Regions from separate parts of the Ruegeria sp. A4 genome, predicted to be linked through region 3. Evidence: riboswitches for the same ligand, from Rfam matches in the RefSeq annotation. Region 3 holds a riboswitch; each other region holds the start of a gene.

Region 1 (5,145 bases), on a different contig from region 3:
CGAAAACGCGACCATGCCGGTTGTCGCCGCAATCGCAAACGCGCCGCCGATGCCCCCCCAAATCGCACCTTGCAAAGGCGTTCCACGCGCGATCAGACGACCGAACAACATTCCGGCCACCACCGCGGGAAAGGCGATATTGACGGTGTTGATCCCCAACACCGTCAACCCGCCAAAGCCGAAAAAGACCGCCTGTAGCAAAAGCCCGACGAACAAAGCCGGGAATGCGGCCCAACCAAGCAGCAGCCCGGCCATGCCGTTGAGGATCAGATGGACCGACGACGGACCAATGGGCACGTGGATCAACGATGCCACGAAGAAACTGGCTGACAGCACGCCCGCAGTGGGGATGCGATCAAGATCCAGAGACCTGAGACCCATGGCGATCCCGCCCGCGGCGGCTATGGCGCCGCCAATTACAACCGGGTTGGAAAGGGCTCCGTCGACGATGTGCATTTGGGGTTACTCCAGATCCCAGGCGCGGATCCAGATGACCGCATCCTGGCTGAGTTCTTTGCCCTCATGTTCGGTTGCCGGACCGGAACCAAGGGCGGCGAAACCCCAGTAACCGGCTTTTGGAACGCCGAACGAAAAATACCCGTTGTCGTCAGATATTGCGACCACCGCACCACCCGGCATTGGTGACGCCTTCGGTGCAGAAGCGGCCGAACTTTCCATGTCGGGTTCGGCTGCCATGTATTCGATCTCGATCTCGGCCCCCGCAACCGGCTGACCATCAGCCAGCACACGGCCCGTGAAAGTCGAACCCGCGATGATGTTGGTCGGCTTGTTCAGCGGGATAATCTCGGTCGGCAGACCCACGGGATTCATCCAATCGGTCGGCAATTCGTTGCGGTTCAGGAAGGCTTTGGTGAGCTGTTGGATATAGATGTCTTCGGATTCCTCGTAATAAGGCTGAGGAACCGTCACCAGCACATAGTCGCCCGACCGTTTGACCGGGACACTGCCTTTGAACGCCGCGCCCTCGTTCTGCCCGCCGGTGAACCGGATAGGTTCCAGCGTGTCCAGTAAATCGGTCTTTTCACCGTTGTGGATCACATAGAATTCCTGCGGCTTTTCAAGATCCATGACATGGCCATTCTCGAACGGATGCCAGAAAATCAGTTTGACCGGTACATCGCCCGGTTTCTCGATCATGGTGTCGGTGGTGTATTCCAAAAGGAAATGCGCATTTGCTATGGCAGGAAGAGCCATCGCGGCAGCGGCTGCGCTGAGCAGCGTTTTCATGAACAGTCGTCCTTGTCCCGTCGCGCCAATCCCGGCGCGAAATTCGTTTTGACCACGGGACATTCAACGCCAAATTACCCTTTCAGGCATCCTGGTCCGACGCACATCCCGTCGTCGATTAGGAGTGCCCGTTAGAGGGCACATGTCCGGCAGGTATCCTGACTTGCGGGTCAAAGCGTTGGACCGGCCTTCCCGGGCAAACCCCAGTGGCGTTTCAGCCCTGCTCGTCGCTTACAGTTGCGGGTGCAGTTGCGGATTTGGGCCAGAGCCCGCACCGCATTCCCTATTGATTCCAGAGCAAGCCCCGGAACCGGACATGCCGAGCGGCTTGCCAGACAACTCAGCCTTCCGTCAACGAAAATGTGTTACGGCCATCGAAAATATTGAGCTCGGCAGTTTGCGAGAGTGAACCAGTTTGTGAAACGTCCAAGGCGGCAGGGTTCGTTCCTGTCTAAGCTTCTGAAAGATACCTCTCCGACAAGGGCAGGCTTGCCGCGCCCAAAGAGCGTGCTTCCGGGCCTACGGTTCCTGCCAGCACAACGGGGCGCTCGAGCCCAGTCATGTTCAGCTCGGACAGTTTGTCTTCCACCATTTCAACCAAACGCGCCTTGATGTCCTGCGGCATCCAGCCGTCAATCTTCACGCATTCGAAATCTATCAGGCTACAGGATGAGACAATCGCATGGGCAATCCCGCTTGCCGTCCGTTTCAACCAGTTTTCCAGTTGAACGTTTGGCACATCCCAACGCTGGGTCGTTTCCCAGATGGAATGCGACGTGACACCTGCCGTGGTGATTGCACGCTCGAGCACGTAAAGGCTGGCCACATCGATGAGCGGTCTGACACCGCCCGCGCCATCGGGCACAGGCAAGGGGCCGATTGCCCCCGCGTTTCCACGCCCCGAAAAGATCGCGCCATTGAGGACCACACCGCCGCCAATGAAAAACCCGATATAGAAGTACAGGAAATCCCTTGGCCCATCAGCCGGACCGAATACCAATTCCGCCCCACAAGCCGCAGTGGCGTCATTTTGCAGGAATACCGGAATATCGAGGCGACGCGCCAGGTCAGCCTTCAGGTCTGATACGCGCCACGGGTCCATTTCTTCCTGAGGAACCTGAAGGGTCTGGGCCCAGTCCCACAGATAGAACGGCATGGCAATTCCAAGACCCGCAATCCTGCCTTTGGCCTCGGGCGACATGGATGACATCATTTTGCCCAGACTCTCAGTGGAAAACTCCAAAGTGGCCTTCGGCGTTGGATAGTCATAGGTTCGCCGCTCGCGCTGCCGCACATTTCCGACAAAGTCAGTCAAAACCAGCTCGGTACTGCGGCGCCCGACCTTGAGCCCAAAGAAAAACGCACCATCCGGGTTGAGGCGCATGGGAACGGAAGGTTGCCCGACTTTCCCGCGGACCGGCTCGCCGCGCAACAGCAAACCATCCTTCTCCAACAGCCGCATGATGACGGAAACGGTTTGTGCCGACAGTCCGGTCATGCGCGCGATCTCGGACTTCGCAAGGGCCTGATGACGCCGGACAAGCGACAACACCAGCCGTTCGTTCCGGGCCCGCATCCCGCTTTGGTTGGTTCCGCGCACCTCTGACCCGTGCAGGCCAATCGAATTTTTCCGAGATGAATTTTCAGGCACGACCACCCCTTTCCTGCTGAAGAATGAGAAAGCCCGCCCGCACTGTCAATAATAAATAAGAGTGATTTATTTATTGACTCAAATTTCGAATCTTGTGATTGTTTCTTATGGGATCAGGGATTTTGCCTGATCGCCCTCGTGCCCGTTCGGCACAGGAAAACCTGGGAGGATAATCGATGAAACTTGCAAGACTTGCGGGTGCTGCTGCGCTCGGGGTTACTGCCATGGCTGGCAGTGCAATGGCGGAAGGCGAAACCGTTTGTCTGATTACCAAGACGGACACCAACCCGTTCTTTGTCAAAATGAAGGAAGGTGCGACAGCGAAAGCGGAAGAGCTGGGAATGACGCTCAAAGCCTTTGCGGGCAAAGTTGACGGTGACCATGAAACGCAGGTGCAAGCCATTGAGACCTGCATTCTGGACGGCGCCAAAGGCATTCTGCTGACGGCCTCGGACACATCATCCATCGTTCCGGCCGTGAAGCAGGCGCGGGATGCAGGGGTTCTGGTTATCGCTCTGGATACGCCGCTGGAACCCATTGACTCGGCTGACGCAACGTTTGCCACGGACAATTTCCTTGCCGGGCTGCTGATTGGACAATGGGCCAAAGCCACGCTGGGCGACGCAGCCAACGACGCGAAAATTGCGACATTGGACCTTGCCGTCAGCCAGCCGACAGTGGACGTGCTGCGCAATCAGGGCTTCCTGCAAGGCTTTGGTGTCGATCTGGCGGACCCGAACGTAATCGGTGATGAAGATGACCCCCGTCTTGTCGGAAGTGATGTCACTGCCGGCAACGAAGAAGGTGGTCGCCGCGCGATGGAAAACCTTCTGGCCAAGGATCCGACGATCAACGTTGTTCACACCATCAACGAGCCTGCCGCGGCAGGCGCCTACGAGGCGCTGAAAGCCATCGGGCGCGAAAATGACGTGCTCATCGTTTCCGTGGACGGAGGCTGCCCGGGTGTCCAAAACGTTGCCGATGGTGTTATCGGCGCGACGTCGCAGCAATACCCGCTGTTGATGGCATCGCTGGGTGTTGAAGCCGTCAAGAAATGGGCGGACGAAGGCGTGAAGCCTGAAAACACGCCTGGCAAGGATTTCTTTGACACCGGCGTAGCGCTTGTAACGGACAAGCCTGCCGAAGGCGTCGAGTCGATCTCGGTCAAAGAAGGCATGGACCTCTGCTGGGGTTAACCTGACCACCCGGAGGGCCGCAGAGGGCGGCCTTCCGCATTTCAAACCACCCATTCGCCCGAAAACTTGCTAAAGTCGTCAGTAACCTGACGCTTTGGGGGAACCTTTATGTCCGATACTTCACGACGATCAGACGACTTCGAAGCCGCTGCAAAAGGCAGCCCGGAACAGATTGCCGAATTTGACGATCACCACCGCGGGTTTGTCGGAACGGTTCAGCATTTTCTGCATGTGAACCCCTCTTTGGTGCCGCTGATCGTTCTTGTGGCTGCCATCGTCATTTTCGGGGCTTTGCTGGGCTCCAAGTTCTTCTCGCCATTCGCGCTGACCCTGATCCTGCAACAGGTTCAGATCGTCGGGATCGTGGCGGCGGCGCAAAGCCTCGTCATCCTGACCGCCGGTATCGATCTGAGCGTCGGAGCAATCATGGTGATGTCGTCGGTTGTCATGGGACAGTTCACCTTCCGACATGGGCTGCCGCCAACGGTCGCGATTGTTTGCGGCCTTTTCGTTGGCACCGCAATCGGTGCGGTGAACGGGTATCTGGTCAGCCGCATCAAACTGCCGCCGTTCATCGTGACGCTTGGCATGTGGCAAATCGTTCTTGCGGCGAACTTCCTGTATTCTCAGAACGAAACAATCCGGTCGCAGGAGATCGAAGAAAACGCCGCGATTCTGCAACTTTTCGGGGCCAAGTTCAACGTGGGCGGGGCGGTATTCACCGTCGGCGTGATCTTCATGCTGGTGCTGATCCTCGGGCTTTCCTACGCCCTTCGTCACACCGCATGGGGAAGGCATGTTTACGCGGTCGGTGATGATCCGGAAGCCGCCGAGTTGTCCGGTGTCAATGTGCATCGCACGCTGATGTCGGTTTACATGCTGTCCGGGCTGATCTGCGCCTTCGCGGGATGGGCTCTGATTGGTCGGATCGGGTCCGTGTCTCCGACGTCTGGCCAGTTGGCCAATATTGAAAGCATAACAGCGGTCGTGATCGGGGGCATATCCCTGTTCGGTGGCCGCGGGTCCATTCTCGGATCATTGTTCGGAGCG
Region 2 (5,145 bases), on a different contig from region 3:
GACCGGCCAGCGCGTCGCGTACCGCTTGCATGAAGGGCTCAGGACCGCAGCAATAGACTTCGCGCTCAAGGTAATCCGGCGCCATCAGCCCCAGCATCAATTGGTTGAACTGACCCTGATATCCCGTCCATGGGCGGTAGCGGTCCGGCTCTTCCACCACGAATTTCAGGTCCAAACCATCCGTGCGGCTGGCCATCTGTTCCAAGCGCTGGCGGAAGATGATCTCGGATGGCCTTTTGGCGCAGTTGATGAAGACAACGTCCAGATCGCGGCCTTCGTCCCACATGCAGGTGGTCATCGACATCATCGGTGTGATGCCTGAGCCAGCCGAGATAAACAGGAACTTGCGCGCATCGCTCAACGCGTTGGTGAACAGGCCCGCAGGCCCAATGGCCTTGATCCGCATGCCGGGTTGAAGATTGTCAAGCATCCAGCGCGTGCCGATACTGTCGGGTTGCGCTTTGGCGGTGATGGTGATCGACCGCGGCCGCGACGGCGACGATGAGATCGTGTAGGTGCGATGCACAACGCCTCCGGGCTGGTCGGGCGCCGGAATCTCGAGCGTCAGGAACTGACCGGGGTGATAGGCGAACTGCGCCCCCGAGGGGGCACGGAACGAAAAGCTGGCAGTGTTCGGCATCTCGGGCACGACCGAGACACATTCCAGCATCTCTCCATCCTGCCAGACGGCTGATGAAAGCGTGTTCAGGTCTTTCATCAGACTTACTCCGCCGCCATTGAGTCAGGGGCCAGGCGGGCCGACACTGTGTTGCAATACCAATCCACGAATTGCAGCACACCGGATTCCTGAATGGCTGAATATGGGCCGGGCACATAGGCCGGGCTGTTGATGCCCTGCTGGTTGTCCTCGACCACCTGTCGATCTTCGTCATTCGTGGCGACCCAGACTTCGGTCAGGCGTTTCACGTCATAGTCAACGCCTTCAACCGCATCCTTGTTGACCAGCCATTTGGTCGTGACCTCGGTCTCTGTCGGGCCGATCGGCGTGACGCGGAAAACAATCGAGTGATCGGCAAGAAAGTGGTTCCACGTGGTCGGATAGTGGAACTTCAAAAGCGATCCCGCATCCGCAAAGGGCGACCGGCCCAACCAACGGCGCACGGCGGATTTCCCGTCCATCGTATAGCTCTCGGCCCCTTCTTTCAGTGGCATCCGCGCCAGTCTATATTGGCCGTCCTCGTGCAGATAGAACTGCGATGGCATACCCGCAGCCTGGCACCTGTCGAAATGGGCTTGCATATAGGCTGGGGTTTCGCCACCTTCGATCCCCGTCACACCCGGATCATCAGGGAAGGTCCGGCACAGCGCAGGGTGGTTTCCGCCGCAGTGATAGCATTCGCGATTGTTTTCCCAGACCAGTTTCCAGTTGCCGTTCTCGATGATCGAGCTTTCAAAGGCGACCTTGGCATTCCCCAGATCATGCGGCTCAAGATACGGGCGGGCGATATTGGCGAACACGTCGAAATCCGGAGCCTCATCCGCCAGACAGATATAGACCAACCCGGCAAGCTCGCGGCAATGGACAGTCTTCAGACCATGCTGTTTGGGATCAAAGTCCGGCCCCATGTCGCGGGCCCACAGCAAAGAGCCGTCCAGCTCATAGGTCCATTGGTGATAGGGGCATACCAGCTTGGGCGCATTACCCTTTGCGGCCTTGCAAATGATCGATCCACGGTGGCGACAAGTATTGTGAAAGGCGCGGATCTGATTGTCTGCACCCCGTACGATGATCACGCGGTAGGCGCCTACATTATAGGTGACATAATCGCCCGACTTCACCAGCTCACACGCCGGAATGGCAAATAGCCAGTCGCGGTAGTGGATGGTTTCAAGGTCGGTCTGAAAAATCTCGGGATCGGTGTAAAACGCCTGCTCCAGAGCGTAACCCGGGTTTCGACGCGCCAACAGGCTTTGCATGTTGTTCACTTCTGGCTCTCCTGCCGCGCCCCGCGGCATTGCTTGGGCAGGTGACAGGGAGGAACCGTCCGGAGGCGCGCGAGCACCACGTCCGAAATCCGTGCCCCCACCGCCACCCGCGGTTTGACATATCTGAGAGGCTGGTTTCCGGACTTGAAAGGGGCTTGCACCCGGTTGCGACACCTTCCCGGGATCCTCGTCCCAGTGGTTGATTGTCGAACCTGACCTTCCTTACCGTTGCGGGGGCAGTGCCGGAATTCCACCGGCTTCCCAATTCTCCGCTGTCTGAGAATCAAACAGCGGCACCTCACGATGGCAGCCTACTTTTTACCCGCTTGGGCGCTGAAATGCTTGCGACATTTCCGGTTTCAAAACAGACATGGAAATTTTCCGGCAGCGTGGACGGCGCCGGGATCACAGTCCTTGGCACAGGGGCGTGGCAGGCCCGCCGGCATGGCGTTTTGCGGTGGCCGATGGCCTTGCGATGGATGCGGCCACGTCTGACATCGGCGCCGCCTAATTGTCCCCCAACCGCGACGGCGAAGGCCCGGCTGCTCTGATCAGAAACGAAACGCTGGGCGTCGCCTGAGCATGGCTGGAAAAGAGAGTGTCAGGCCAAATGAAGGAGGTTTGCAGCAAACCCTTTTAGGTGAAGTTGATCCGTTCGGGATAGTGCTGGCTTTCAATGGGGCAGGTGAAAAAGGCCAATATCCGTCATGCGAGAGTTGCCAGTCCATCCTGTCAACGGCCGGTAGAAAACCTCATTTTGTCCATAAAAAATTGTCTTTTTCGGGAAAAACCATTACGTTTTCCGAAAATGGTGGAAAACACCGGAGGCAGTAAGAGAGCAGATGCCAAAACCGAAAACAGGTGTTTTGCGGACAACAGTTCCTTCGCGCCTCATGGGAAAACGAGATGGCCTGTTTTTCCTCTGGGGGCAGATAGAACGCGCGCGCTTGAAGGTCGACGGCTGCGAACGCGCCGAGGGTGCAGCCCCGGACGGGCCAAGGGCGAACACGGCCGGTGAGGTCAAGGGATCGACGACAGCATTGGTGGACGAGTTTATTTTCTACTGACTTTTGTGATGAAACCGGGCCTGGCAGCCCTATTTCTTCTCGAAGAACAGGATGACTTCACCCAGACGGACGCCATAGCGTGAGACATAGGCGCGGTTCAGCAGACGGTCGTCATCCAGCAGCCACATCCAGTCGTCGAATTTGACACGCATGGTCCCGTCCTTGATCGGCAGGTCGATCTTGTATTTCCAGTTGAACGTATCCCCGCGTTCAATCCCGCTGGCGGTACCCAGTACGCCAGGAGCCGTACCGGTCCACGCATCCTCTCCGGTTTTGGTCAATGTCCAGATGCGTTGTTCCGTCGCGCCATCGTCGTAGACGAAGTCTTCGACCAGTGTCAGGGTTTCGCCGTCCCATGTCCCGTCGATATCAACCGTGAATCTGCGGGGGATATTTCCCAAAACATCCTGAAACTGACCGTAGGCCACTGTTTTGCCTTCGAAAAATTCCTCGAGGTTCAACTGTCGGTCCGACAGAAACGTTTTGGGTACCTTCGGTTTGCTGGAGCAGGCCGCCAGAAGTGCAAGGCTTGCGATGGCGACGCAGGCGATGAAAGAGCGAAAGGTGATCATTGCAACGGCTTCCTTTCCGAAGTCGCGTCATACCCGTTTGACCCACTTGGATGAATCGGTTTCGAACTGGGGCTTGGACGCATTGTGGCGATCAGTTCCGCGACCTTGACGCCAAACTTGCGCATCTCGGACCGATTCATGATGACGCCGGTTTCTGTCAGATACATCCAATCGGTGACATCCAGTGTGTGTCCACCAGCGTCATCTGGCAGAATGATACGATAGGTCAGTTTCACCGTGGACCCCGAGATGATGCCCCGACCTTCGCCCACGATATCATCCGCTATTGCCGTGAACGTGTTGCCGGTTCCCAGCGTCAGGTACCATTTGCGGGTCATCTGTTTTCCGTTGGAATAGGTGAAGTATTCGGTCAGCGTGCCCGAGTTGCCTTGCCATTCGCCGGACATGCGCGCGACAAAGCTGTTCGACATTTTGCCGTTGGGGCCATAGATCAGGCCCTCGGACAAGATCTCTCCGTTCAGGTGCTTTTTCAGGGAAAAATCTGGCCCAGTGCCACTGTAATCGGACGGCGATTGCGCGCGAAAGCTCAGCAGCCTTGCACGGATGAAGACAGCGGTCAGAAGGACCAGAAGGATGATTGTGAAAGCGTTCATTTGCTTGTGACCTCGGTGGGCAGGGTCAACACCATCCCGAACGCTCCGACTTTCAGGATGCAGGGCAGCACCGCGTAGGCAAGATTGAGTGTTTCCAGTGCCTGTGCGGAATTGGTTTGACCGGGGGTGAAACCGCTGCGTTCCAGCAGCGGCAGAGTGAAAAAGGCAGCCAGGGCGAGGCCCAGTTTGCCAGCGAAGGACCAGATGCCAAACGCGGCTGATGCGTTCAGCCCGGCCCGTGTAAGCACGACCGAGAACATGGCCGGCAATACGACCATATCCGCGCCCAGCGCCGCGCCCGAGGCGAGACAGATCATTGCAAACCCCGCAAGGTTTCCTGCACTCAGTGTGGCAGCGCCAATAAAGCCGGCGATTGAGAGGGGCATGGCGATGATCAGAGTCTGTTTCGGGCCAATTCTGTTACTGAGCTTTGCCCAGAGCGGGACGCTCGCGCCTGCGCTCAGGAAGAACAGGATCAACAAAGGACCTGCCTTGCCCGGCAGTTGCAGCCGGTCTTCCACAAAAAACAGAAACAGGGTGGAGGTTATGGCAACCGGGAGGCTGTTGACCAAAGCCAGCGCAAGAAGGCGCAAGCCACCGGCCTGACCCAGACCTGCAAAGGACAGGCCTGAGCCGGTGATCGGTCTGCGACGCCAGATCGGGATCGTCAGTATCAGGGTCAGAACGGACAGCAGCCCCAGAAACGCTCCGAATGCGGGGTAGCCTTGGGAGTGTGCCCCGAAAGCAACCAACAGGGCCGGAGCGCTGGCTGCGATGACCACCCCGGTCAACTGCCCGCCTTCACGATAGGCGGCCAGTGTCATCAGCTCTTTCGGATCGGTTCGCTTCGCCAGAGTTGCGCTGCGACCATATAGAAGAATGGTTCCCAGGCTGTACGCCGAGAACAGCAAGATCAGGATCGCGACCAGTTCCGGCACGCTGGCA
Region 3 (5,145 bases):
CGTTGCTGGCCATTCACCGCGGCGAAGAGACGCTGAGCCATGTCGAGACCGAGGATCACGAATCCACTCAGATCGGGCTGGAAAAGTTTCAGGCGGGTGACATGCTTGTGGCGCATACCAGATGGGACAACCTGATGCGGATCAAACGAGATCCGGATTTCGTCGTTGTGACGACGGACTTTCCCCAGGACGAGCTGAGGCCGCAAAAAGTCGGCTGGGCCCTGGTATTCTTCGCCATTTCGCTGTCGTTGATCCTGTTCACGGACGTCCGGCTTTCACTCTGTCTTCTTACCGGCGCGGTGGGCATGATGCTGACCCGTGTGCTCAGCGTGGACGAGGCGTACCGCGCGGTCGGATGGAACACCGTATTCCTGCTCGCTTGCCTTATACCTTTGGGACAAGCCGTGCAGAACACAGGCACGGCCGCGTGGATCGCCCAGCAGATCATGATAATTCTGGACGGCTGGCCGCTCTGGTCGCTGCAAACCGGCATCGCCATTCTGGCGACGGCCTTTTCTTTGGTCATGTCCAACGTGGGGGCCACGGTTCTGCTGGTGCCTCTGGCGGTATCGATTGCGGTGGCGGCGGGTGGAAACCCGGCCGTCTTTGCCCTGACGGTCGCCATATCGACATCGAACAGCTTCATCATCCCAACCCATCAGGTAAACGCGTTGATCATGGGGCCGGCCGGATACAAGGTGATGGATTTCGTCCGCTCCGGCGGAATAATGACGGCGCTGTTTCTGGTCGTCTCGCTGCTCATGATCAACGTCATCTATTAGCGCAAGAGGATCCGGGGTGTTCGGTGGTCTTTTCCCATCATCTGGACAGGTACAGTCAAGGCACCCGTCCACGATGGTCTACGCCCCTTGCTGAGATACCGTTCGTCGCCCGGCCCATCTCGGGCTGGAGCCCGGCACACCATGCCGCCCATCGACGCCCACAGGTCGCTTTCCATGCCTCTGCATCATTCTTGCACGCGACTCGCTTGACAAGCAGGCCAGCGGTGCCGCATGTCCCTTTCGTTGGTGTCGGTGACAGCCGATGAAAAGGGAATGCGTCAACGGTCTTGCCGCCAAACGCAGCCGCCCCCGCGACCGTGAACGGAGAGGATGCCCAATGCCACTGGCCCGAAAGCCGGGAAGGCGGGACATCCGACAGAGGCCCGCCTCTGGCATCCGCAAGCCGGGAGACCTGCCAACAACCGAAGTTGAAACCGGGCGGGGTGTTCCGGTGTCGGGTCCATGACCAATCGTGGCCCGCATGAAACCCCGTCCCCCGCGAAGAGGATTTGGGGGGATGAGAGACATGACCGAGACCGCACCAGTCGAGTTGCTGGTCTGTACCACCTGCCGTCGCGGCCTGCCTGTCGAAGATGACGCGCAACGCCCGGGCGCTTTGTTGCACAAGGCCCTGGAACAGGCAGACCTGCCCGACGGTGTCACCCTGAAAGCCGTTGAATGCCTGTCAAACTGCGATCAAGGCTGTTCGATCGTGTTGCGCGGGCCGGGCCGCTGGACCTTCGTGTATGAAAACCTGAACGAAACAGATCATGTCGACGTCATCGTCGACGGCGCGACCAAGTATCTGGCCACTGAAGATGGTTTGGTGAAATGGCGCGAACGCCCCGAACATTTTCGCAAGAACTGTGCCTCGCGCATTCCCCCGATTGGAGCCTGACATGTCGAACCTGGAAAAACTCCCCGTCACAGTGATCACCGGCTTTCTGGGCTCGGGCAAGACCACTTTGGTGCGTCACCTGATGCAGAACCCACAGGGCAAGCGCCTTGCTGTCGTGGTCAACGAGTTCGGCGATGTAGGCGTCGATGGCGACATCCTGAAATCCTGCGCCATTCCTGATTGCCCGGCGGAAAACATCATGGAACTGGCAAATGGCTGCATCTGCTGCACCGTGGCAGATGATTTCATTCCCACCATCGAGGCCCTGATGGCGTTGGAGCCGCGCCCGGATCACATCCTGATCGAAACCAGCGGTCTGGCCCTGCCGAAACCGCTGCTCAAGGCATTCGACTGGCCTGACATCCGCTCGAAGATCACCGTCGACGGCGTGATCGCTCTGGCCGATGCCGAGGCTGTGGCCGCAGGTCGTTTCGCGCCCAATGTCGAAGCGGTGGACGCCCAGCGCATGGCCGATGACTCGATCGACCACGAAACGCCCCTGTCCGAGGTGTTCGAGGATCAGATCTCGTGCGCCGACATCATCCTGCTGACCAAGCCCGACCTCGCCGGCCCCGAAGGCGTGGCCAAAGCGCGCGAGATCATCGCCGCCGAGGCGCCGCGCCCCCTGCCCGTCGTCGAAGTGGCCGAAGGTGCCGTGGACGTGCGCGTTGTGCTGGGTCTGGAAGCCGCCGCCGAGGATGACATGGACGCCCGACCCTCGCATCACGACGGCCATCACGATCACGAGCATGACGATTTCGAAAGCATCATCGTCGAGCTGCCCGAGCAGACCGAACCGGCCCAACTGGTCGCCAATATCGAACGCCTCGCCAATGAACTGAACATCCTGCGCGTCAAAGGGTATGCCGCCGTTCAGGGCAAACCCATGCGCCTGCTGGTTCAGGCGGTCGGCGCGCGGGTACGGCACCAGTATGACCGCCCGTGGGAACCCGGTGAAGACCGTCGTTCGCGTCTGGTCGTCATCGCCGAGCATGACGATATCAAAGAGGCGGAAATCCGCGAAATCCTCGTGGGTGTGCGTGAGGCCGCCGAGTAAGACCCATGCACGTCGTCTTCCGCGAAAGCCACGGGCTCGAGGAAACCGAGACCCCAACCGATCTGGGCCAGAGTCCGGCGGAACTGGTGGTGCTGTCCTTTTCGGACAGCGATCTGGGTGCTTTCGCGGCGGGCTGGCATCGTGGTGGCGGACCGGAAGGGCGAATGCCGACCCTGCGGCTGGCGAATTTGACGGCGCTGAAACACCCGTTGTCGGTCGATACCTATGTCGAACAGACGCTTCAAGGCGCCAAGGGCATTCTGATCCGGCTGATCGGCGGCGTCCCCTACTGGGCTTATGGGTTGCAGCAGGTTCTGGCGCTGGCGCAGGCCAAGGGCATCGCGCTGGCGGTGCTGCCCGCTGACGGGCGCGAGGACACGCGGCTGGATGACTATTCCACCCTGCCGGTCTCGACCCTGCGGCGTCTGGCGCATCTGTGCGATACCGGCGGCGAGGTCGCGGCACAGGCGGCGCTGGCGCAGATGGCTTTGGCGGCGGGGCTTTATGCCGGTCCGGTGATGGGCGCCAAGACCTTGCCCGAATGTGGCGCGTGGTGTCCGGATCGCGGCGTAATCCCGGTGGAAACCGCGTTCGAAGGTAACGCCAAACGCATCCTCGTCACTTTTTACCGCGCTTACCTGACCTCGGCAGACACCGCCCCGATCGCCGCCCTGATCCGCAGCCTGCGCGCCCGTGGATACGCGGCGGTGGGCCTGTTTGCCCCGTCTCTCAAGGCGCCCGTGGCCGCCGGCTGGTTGCGGGAACAGGTTGTTGCGCTGAACCCATCGGCCATTGTCAACGCCACCTCGTTTTCGGGAAAAGGCGCGTCGGGAACGTCGCCTCTGGACGCGGCAGGCGTGCCGGTGTTTCAGGTCGCTCTCGCCACCTCGCGCCGCAAAGCCTGGGCCGAGGCGGAACGCGGTTTGTCCCCCGCCGATCTTGCCATGCATGTGGTACTGCCCGAGGTGGATGGACGGATCTCAGCAGGAATCGCGTCTTTTAAGGAACCCGGAAAACGCGATCCGCATCTGGAATACGCGCGCTTTGCACATCGGCCCGAACCGGACCGGATCGAAGCGATCATCGACCGGGTATCGGGCTGGCTTGCACTGAACGACAAACCCAAGGCAGATCAGATTCCTGCGTTGGTCCTGTCCACCTATCCCGGCAAAGACTGGCAGATGGCCCATGCGGTTGGCCTCGACGCGCTGGCCTCGGCCGAGGCGATGCTGTCCGATCTTGACGAAGAAGGCTATGACATCGCGACTGGCGCGCCGATTGCCGACACTCTTCTGGACGCACGGATTTCATGGTCGCTTGGGGATTATCAGCATGCGCTTGCGGAATTGCCCGAGACTCTGCGCGCTGATCTGCACACCGTTTGGGGCGCACCCGAAGATGATCCGGCCTGTGCCGATGGGGCCTTCCATTTCACCGCGCTTTGGCGCGGCAAGGCGCTGGTCGCGCTGCAACCTGAACGCGGCACGCCCGAGCTGCGGGATGACGACTATCATGACCTCTCGCGCACCCCGCGCCACGGTTATGTCGCCTTCTATCTGTGGCTGCGCAAAGGCTTGGGTGCGGATGCGCTGATCCATATCGGCGCGCATGGAACGCTGGAATGGTTGCCCGGAAAATCGGTCGCCTTGTCTGCCGATTGTTGGCCCGAGGCGCTGATCGGCGATCTGCCGGTGATCTACCCGTTCATCGTGAACGACCCGGGCGAGGCCGCGCAGGCCAAGCGCCGGATCGGAGCCGTCACGCTGGGCCACATCCCGCCCCCGATGAAGGACAGCGGTACGCCCGATCGGATGGTGCGGCTTGAATCGCTGCTGGATGAGTTTTCCAACGCCGACGGGCTTGACCCCAAACGCCGCGACCGCTTGCAGGAAGATATCCGTGATGAGGCGCAGGCGATAGGGCTGGAAAGCGATCTCGGCCTCGATCAGGCAACCTGCACCGCCGAAGCCATCACCCGCATCGACCGCTTTGTCTGTGACATCAAGGAAAGCCAGTTTGGCGACGGGCTGCACATCTTCGGGCGCGTGCCCGAAGTGACGGGCGGTTTCGATCCGGCCCCTTCGGCCCACGCCGAACGCGACGCGCTGATCAAAGCGCTCGAAGGCAAGCGGATTGATGCCGGGCCTTCGGGGTCCCCCTATCGTGGCCGGTCAGATGTTCTGCCCACCGGGCGGAACCTTTACACCACCGATCCGCGGTCGGTTCCGACCCGTGCGGCCTATGCTCAGGGTGTGAAACTGGCCGAAGAACTGGTGCGGCGCCATCTTCAGGAAGAAGGCGATTACCCGAAGGGGCTGATTGTCGATCTGTGGGGGTCAGCCACCATGCGCACGGCGGGCGAGGAATTCGCCATGGCCCTGCACCTGCTGGGCGTCAAACCCGTGTGG
Region 4 (5,145 bases), on a different contig from region 3:
TAACGCGCGCTGGCGGCGCGATAGCGGACACTGTCGATGATCTCGCGGATGTCGTTGACGCCCGTACGGCTGGCGGCGTCCATCTCCATCACGTCGACATGGCGGCCCTCCATGATGGCGACACAATGTTCACACTGACCGCAGGGCTCGGTCGTGGGGCCACCGGTTCCGTCGGGTCCGATGCAGTTCATCCCCTTGGCAATGATCCTTGCGGTCGTGGTTTTGCCGGTGCCGCGAATACCGGTCATGATGAAGGCCTGCGCGATCCGGTCGGCCGCGAACGCGTTTTTCAGGGTGCGCACCATGGCATCCTGACCCACCAGATCGGCAAAGGTTTCCGGGCGATATTTGCGGGCGAGAACCTGATAGGCGGGGCTGGAGCTGTCTGTCATGTCTTCTCGTTGGGATTCGGTGCTTGGGCACAGCGTAGTGGCCACCGTTGCCCGCGTCCACAGCGTGGCGCGATGATTTTTGATTTAGAAACGAGTCGCTTTCGCACTAAACTGCATCAGCGGATTTAATGGCTCATTTTTGTAAAGAGTTCTTTGGGGAGGACAGGATTCATGTCGCAGTTGGTGATCTACGCCCTGCAAGTCGGTGGCGGAACGCTGGCACTGACCTCGATGCCCGGACGCGGCGGAGATTACTCCAGCGATCTGGATATGATCGCAGCCTGGCAGCCGGGGCTTGTTGTTTCGATGACGACGGATGTCGAAATGCTTCAGGACGGGGCGCAGGAATTTGGCAGCGATATTCAAAGCCGCGCCAGCCGATGGGTTCACCTGCCCATCGAAGATTTCGGAGCGCCGACAAAAGCGATCGATGACGCGTGGCCGTCCGTCAGCGCCGCGGCCCGGCATGCGCTGTCCGGCGGAGGTCGCGTATTGGTGCACTGCCGCGGGGGATGTGGCAGGTCAGGTATGGTTGTCCTGCGGCTGATGGTCGAATGCGGCGAACGCGCGGACACGGCGCTGCAACGATTGCGGGCGGTGCGCCCTTGCGCCGTCGAAACGGATGCGCAAATGGCCTGGGCCTCTCGGCGCGCCCAGGCACAGGTCAGTCTGGATTCAGATTGAAATCTGCGCGGGCGCGCAAACAGGTTTTCGCGGCCGGATCGTGGAAACTTCGATCATCGCGCAGGGTGGGGTTTTCACGACGCCGGATGGCATCGCACTGACCGTGTTTCCGAAGATCAGGTCGGCATAGCCGTTCAGCGGCTCAATCGCGGTTTCGGGCTGCGTCCCGCAAAAGACACGAATGCTGTCTGATCGCGCGCGGAAAATTGCATGACATCCTTCGGTGCAATGTGACAGCTCGCTGCTGCCCTCAATCTCGAAATCGTCACTGGTGGCCGAGGTCGCCTGGGCCATGGCTTCGGATATCGAGCGCGCCAGCCGCGCCAAAGCGGGGCAGGTTTTGCCCGTCCGCTGACATACCGTTGCACTGAATTCATGTGTTTTTGTCTTCCAGATCATCCTGCGCCCTCCGCGCTTGGTGGACAGGATATTTGGGACAGGTGGAACAGCGTGATGCCGTCAGGACCTGCCCGGACACCCCGCCCGAGTTTCGGTTTCGTTTCCGATGGCAGGTCTCCTGACTTGCGGGTCATCGCTTTGCCGACCTTCCCAGCCGTCGGGGCCAGTGGTGTTTCGGCATCGCTTACCGCTTACAGTTGCGGGGGCAGTCGCGGATTTGGTTGTTGCCTGCATGACCAGACATTACCGCACCGTGTTCCCTTTTCATCCCGACCCCTTGTGGAGGCCGGAAACCATCACACAACCGCTAGCGTTTGAGTACGCACCGAGTCAAGCCGATCTTTTGGCCGGACGCTTGGTCATGCTGGATACGGTGTTGGTTCATGCATAGTGTCGAGGGTGTTGAGGTTCTGAAACCGGATTTACCAAGCGCAAAGCCAGAGAACATGTTGGACACAGAGCAAACGGTATTGACCGAAGAGTTTCGCTTTCCGTCCGGGCAGAAAACACTGTCTGCCCGGTTGTACAGCCCGCTGACTTCGCCCGAAATCGTCGTCGTTCTGAACAGTGCAACGGGTGTGCCGCGCGATTATTACCGTCATTTCGCACGATGGCTTGCTGCCGAGCAGGGTATGGCCTGCCTGACCTATGACTATCGCGATTACGGGCATTCCTTGACCGGCCGCCTGAAAGATTCGCGTGCGACCATGGCGGATTGGGCCTTGATCGACATGCCCGCGGCACGGGCGGAAATGCGCAGACGGTTTCCCAATTCGCAGCATTGGACCATCGGCCATTCGATCGGCGCGATGTTGGGGCCTGTGCAGCCGGATATCGATCTGATTGACCGGATGATCTGTGTGTGTTCGGGGCTGGTAACCCTAAGCGACCATCCATGGCCCTATCGGGGTTTGGCAGGATTGTTCTGGTATGGTCATGCGCCGCTTTTGGCCCGAGCCCTTGGCTACCTTCCCGGAAAGGCGATCGGGTTCGGCTCGGATCTGCCGGCATCGGTCTATTGGCAGTGGCGCAAATGGTGTACCGCGCCTTTGAACTATGTGCCTGAAATCGGGCATGAGTTACCTGCGGCGCAGTGGAAGGATTCTGGAACGCCCGTGGATTTGTTCACCTTCGAGGACGACCAGATGGTGCCGCCGGACGCGGTTTGGCGGCTTGCGGATCTTTACGGCCCCGATGCCAACCGCCACCTGCTGAGCCCTGCCGATTTCGGGTTGCCCGAGGTTGGTCATATCGGCGCATTTGCCCGGCGCAATGCAGCGGTTTGGCCGCGACTGATCGCTTGATCAGACGCGGCGCAGGACGGGCCGGGCACCGACCCGCCATCACCGGTTGCGAAGTTTCTTTTCCTTCATGACGCCACGGACCATCTTGCCGAACGCTTTGTCCCGCGCCCGAGACTGCGCGACGGTTTCAGAATTGCGCTGATCTTCGCGCCGAAGCTTGCGCCACCGGTCCAATCGAGCCGGATCAAGCGTGCCGTGGCTGATCGCCTTTTGCACGGCACATCCGGGCTCGGAGCTGTGCTGGCAATCCGAAAAACGGCAATCCCGGCTCAACTCGGCAAGGTCCGAGAAAACGTCGTCGATCCCGTCCTGAGCGTCCAGCAGGCGCAACGCGCGCATTCCGGGTGTATCGATCAACCAGCCGCCGTTGCGCATCCGGTGCAATGCGCGTGCGGTCGTCGTGTGCCGGCCCCGCGCGTCATCCTCGCGAATGTCCGAGGTGGCGAGATCCTGATCGGTCATGGTATTGGCAAGTGTCGTCTTGCCAACGCCCGACGAACCAACCAGCGCTCCGGTCTGGCTTTTGGGACACCAGGACAGAACCTTTTCAACCTCTGTCGGGTCCAGCGCGTTGATCGCCAGAACCGTCAATAACGGGTCCAGTGATTGCACCTGTCCCGAGAAACTTTCAGGGTCCGCCGATTTGTCGGCCTTTGTCAGAACGACGACCGGGTAACACCCGGCCTGATGCGCAAGCGCCAGATATCGTTCCAGCCGGGGCAGGTTGAAATCGGCATTGCACGAGCTGACGATGAACAACACATCGACATTGGCTGCGATCAGTTGCGTCGCGGCACCTGTCCCGGCGGCGCGCCGGTGCAGCAGGCTGCGCCGGTCGAGCAAATGGCGCACGCGTTTGTCGTCATCGGCGAGAACCCAATCGCCAACGGCATAGCTGCCGGTCGTTTGATCGGGGGTCAGCAACGGGACTTCGCCGCCAGGGTTCAGCCCGATCAGGCGGTCCCGATGAACGGAAGTGATGCGAAAAGGTGTGCAGGAAGGATAAGCCGCGTATTGCGCAGCAAAGTGAGAGGACCATCCCAGGTCCGAAAGTGCAAGAAACATTGGTTTGCCTGTCGTCAGAAACAGCACTCCCGACGGATGGCGATCGCTCATCCCCGGGTCATGTGTTCAGGCAGTCAGTCGATACCGTGAGGTCAGAACCGTGCTGCCCGAAGGGTCTTTGCTACAATCATAAAGCCCTCCTGCGGCCAAGGTTCGTAAAGTGAGAGGTTGGACATCGACCCAAGCGGGGCTCGTTGTGGCTGCTTCCTTCCGGACCTGACCAGGTTGGCGAGGCGCTCGCCCGCGCCAACCTCTCGACTTTGGATATAGGGAAGGCTTCGGCAAAAGACAACCCGTCAGAGCGTCAGCCGAATGCGTGCAAAACCGTTTTCGTCAGGGTCCAGAATCTTGGGGGCAAACCTGTTCAATTCGTCGACATACTTGAAAGCACCGGGACCGGTCCGAAGAATGGTCGTCACCCCCGATTTCGGCATCAGAGAGAACGGGTAAGGTTGTCGGGCCAATGGGTCGGGCGGCAGGCGGTGCGTCATGTAATCCCGCAAAATGTCCCGGATATCCAGCGGGGGCAGATCGATGGCCGGGGCCGATGACACATGCGGGAAATGTCCGCCCCCGCTTGCGCGATAATTATCGAGCGCAACGACAAATGCCTGATCGGGTTGCACGGCCTGGCCTGCGCAAGTCAGATGATGCACCCGCCTGTGGCCGGGATGGATCATTTGCCCCCCGACATCGTAACGCGCCGGTTGCGATGGGTCGATCTGATAGGACAGGCCAAAGATCACATCGAAATTGTATCCCGCCCGATCCCGGTCGAACAGCTCTGCCTCGGCGTCGGGGAATTGTTGGTTGAATGCGCTGGCTGACATCTCCAACCACTCCAGCAGCTGCGCGCCCGTGATCTGAACCGCGCGCAACTCGTTGGGAAAGACATGCAGGTCTGCCACGTGACGCAGACAGATTTCACCGGGCGGCACGTCCGTATAGTGCCTGGGGCCAGAGCGTCCGCCGCATTTGGCCGGCGACGCGGCTGACAACAGCGGCAGCTCTGCAAGCGTGGTGACGTGTAAAAAAGGGCGCAACGCGGCTGCCTGTGCGGCGGCCACAAGCGCCAACCCACGATCCGGCGCACAGAAGCTGAAATAGCTGTGCAATGTGTCCGAGACGTGCGCAACGGGCGCGGCCATGTCCTGACGGGTCTGCTGATGTGCGGGTTCAACCAGATGCGCGATTTCCAAATCTTCGCCAATCGCGGTGCCGCCCACCGAAACCGGGCGCAATTCGGCGTTGCTGTCGACAACACACAGCCCCGACTGGGGCTGTACGGTAACGGCCAGATC

What was found. A riboswitch is a leader RNA that binds a small molecule or an ion and turns the genes downstream of it on or off. The one in region 3 is predicted to bind cobalamin.
Region 1: another riboswitch for cobalamin. It lies ahead of ACR0E2_RS20245 (DUF4198 domain-containing protein); the one in region 3 lies ahead of ACR0E2_RS00320 (DUF1636 family protein).
Region 2: another riboswitch for cobalamin. It lies ahead of ACR0E2_RS12435 (aromatic ring-hydroxylating oxygenase subunit alpha); the one in region 3 lies ahead of ACR0E2_RS00320 (DUF1636 family protein).
Region 4: another riboswitch for cobalamin. It lies ahead of ACR0E2_RS19520 (hypothetical protein); the one in region 3 lies ahead of ACR0E2_RS00320 (DUF1636 family protein).

What each region holds. Positions count from the first base shown of each region.
Region 1 covers NZ_JBQGAW010000015.1:13,652-18,796, forward strand. Annotated here, with positions in the region: gene cbiM (cobalt transporter CbiM) at 1-456, opposite strand, end outside; gene ACR0E2_RS20245 (DUF4198 domain-containing protein) at 463-1,248, opposite strand; cobalamin riboswitch at 1,380-1,578, opposite strand; gene ACR0E2_RS20250 (ROK family transcriptional regulator) at 1,700-2,824, opposite strand; gene ACR0E2_RS20255 (sugar ABC transporter substrate-binding protein) at 3,076-4,095, shown strand; gene ACR0E2_RS20260 (ABC transporter permease) at 4,204-5,145, shown strand, end outside.
Region 2 covers NZ_JBQGAW010000003.1:218,484-223,628, forward strand. Annotated here, with positions in the region: gene ACR0E2_RS12430 (FAD-binding oxidoreductase) at 1-718, opposite strand, end outside; gene ACR0E2_RS12435 (aromatic ring-hydroxylating oxygenase subunit alpha) at 724-1,938, opposite strand; cobalamin riboswitch at 2,060-2,263, opposite strand; gene ACR0E2_RS12440 (hypothetical protein) at 2,318-2,458, shown strand; gene ACR0E2_RS12445 (hypothetical protein) at 2,530-2,781, shown strand; gene ACR0E2_RS12450 (hypothetical protein) at 2,841-3,014, shown strand; gene ACR0E2_RS12455 (DUF3833 family protein) at 3,044-3,586, opposite strand; gene ACR0E2_RS12460 (DUF3833 domain-containing protein) at 3,583-4,200, opposite strand; gene ACR0E2_RS12465 (MFS transporter) at 4,197-5,145, opposite strand, start outside.
Region 3 covers NZ_JBQGAW010000001.1:63,784-68,928, reverse strand. Annotated here, with positions in the region: gene ACR0E2_RS00325 (SLC13 family permease) at 1-782, shown strand, start outside; cobalamin riboswitch at 1,010-1,216, shown strand; gene ACR0E2_RS00320 (DUF1636 family protein) at 1,309-1,680, shown strand; gene cobW (cobalamin biosynthesis protein CobW) at 1,682-2,737, shown strand; gene cobN (cobaltochelatase subunit CobN) at 2,743-5,145, shown strand, end outside.
Region 4 covers NZ_JBQGAW010000012.1:9,334-14,478, forward strand. Annotated here, with positions in the region: gene ACR0E2_RS19510 (DNA polymerase III subunit gamma/tau) at 1-392, opposite strand, end outside; gene ACR0E2_RS19515 (protein-tyrosine phosphatase family protein) at 564-1,076, shown strand; gene ACR0E2_RS19520 (hypothetical protein) at 1,068-1,475, opposite strand; cobalamin riboswitch at 1,567-1,788, opposite strand; gene ACR0E2_RS19525 (alpha/beta hydrolase family protein) at 1,859-2,779, shown strand; gene rsgA (ribosome small subunit-dependent GTPase A) at 2,819-3,844, opposite strand; RNA gene ffs (signal recognition particle sRNA small type) at 4,003-4,101, opposite strand; gene ACR0E2_RS19540 (bifunctional 2',3'-cyclic-nucleotide 2'-phosphodiesterase/3'-nucleotidase) at 4,141-5,145, opposite strand, start outside.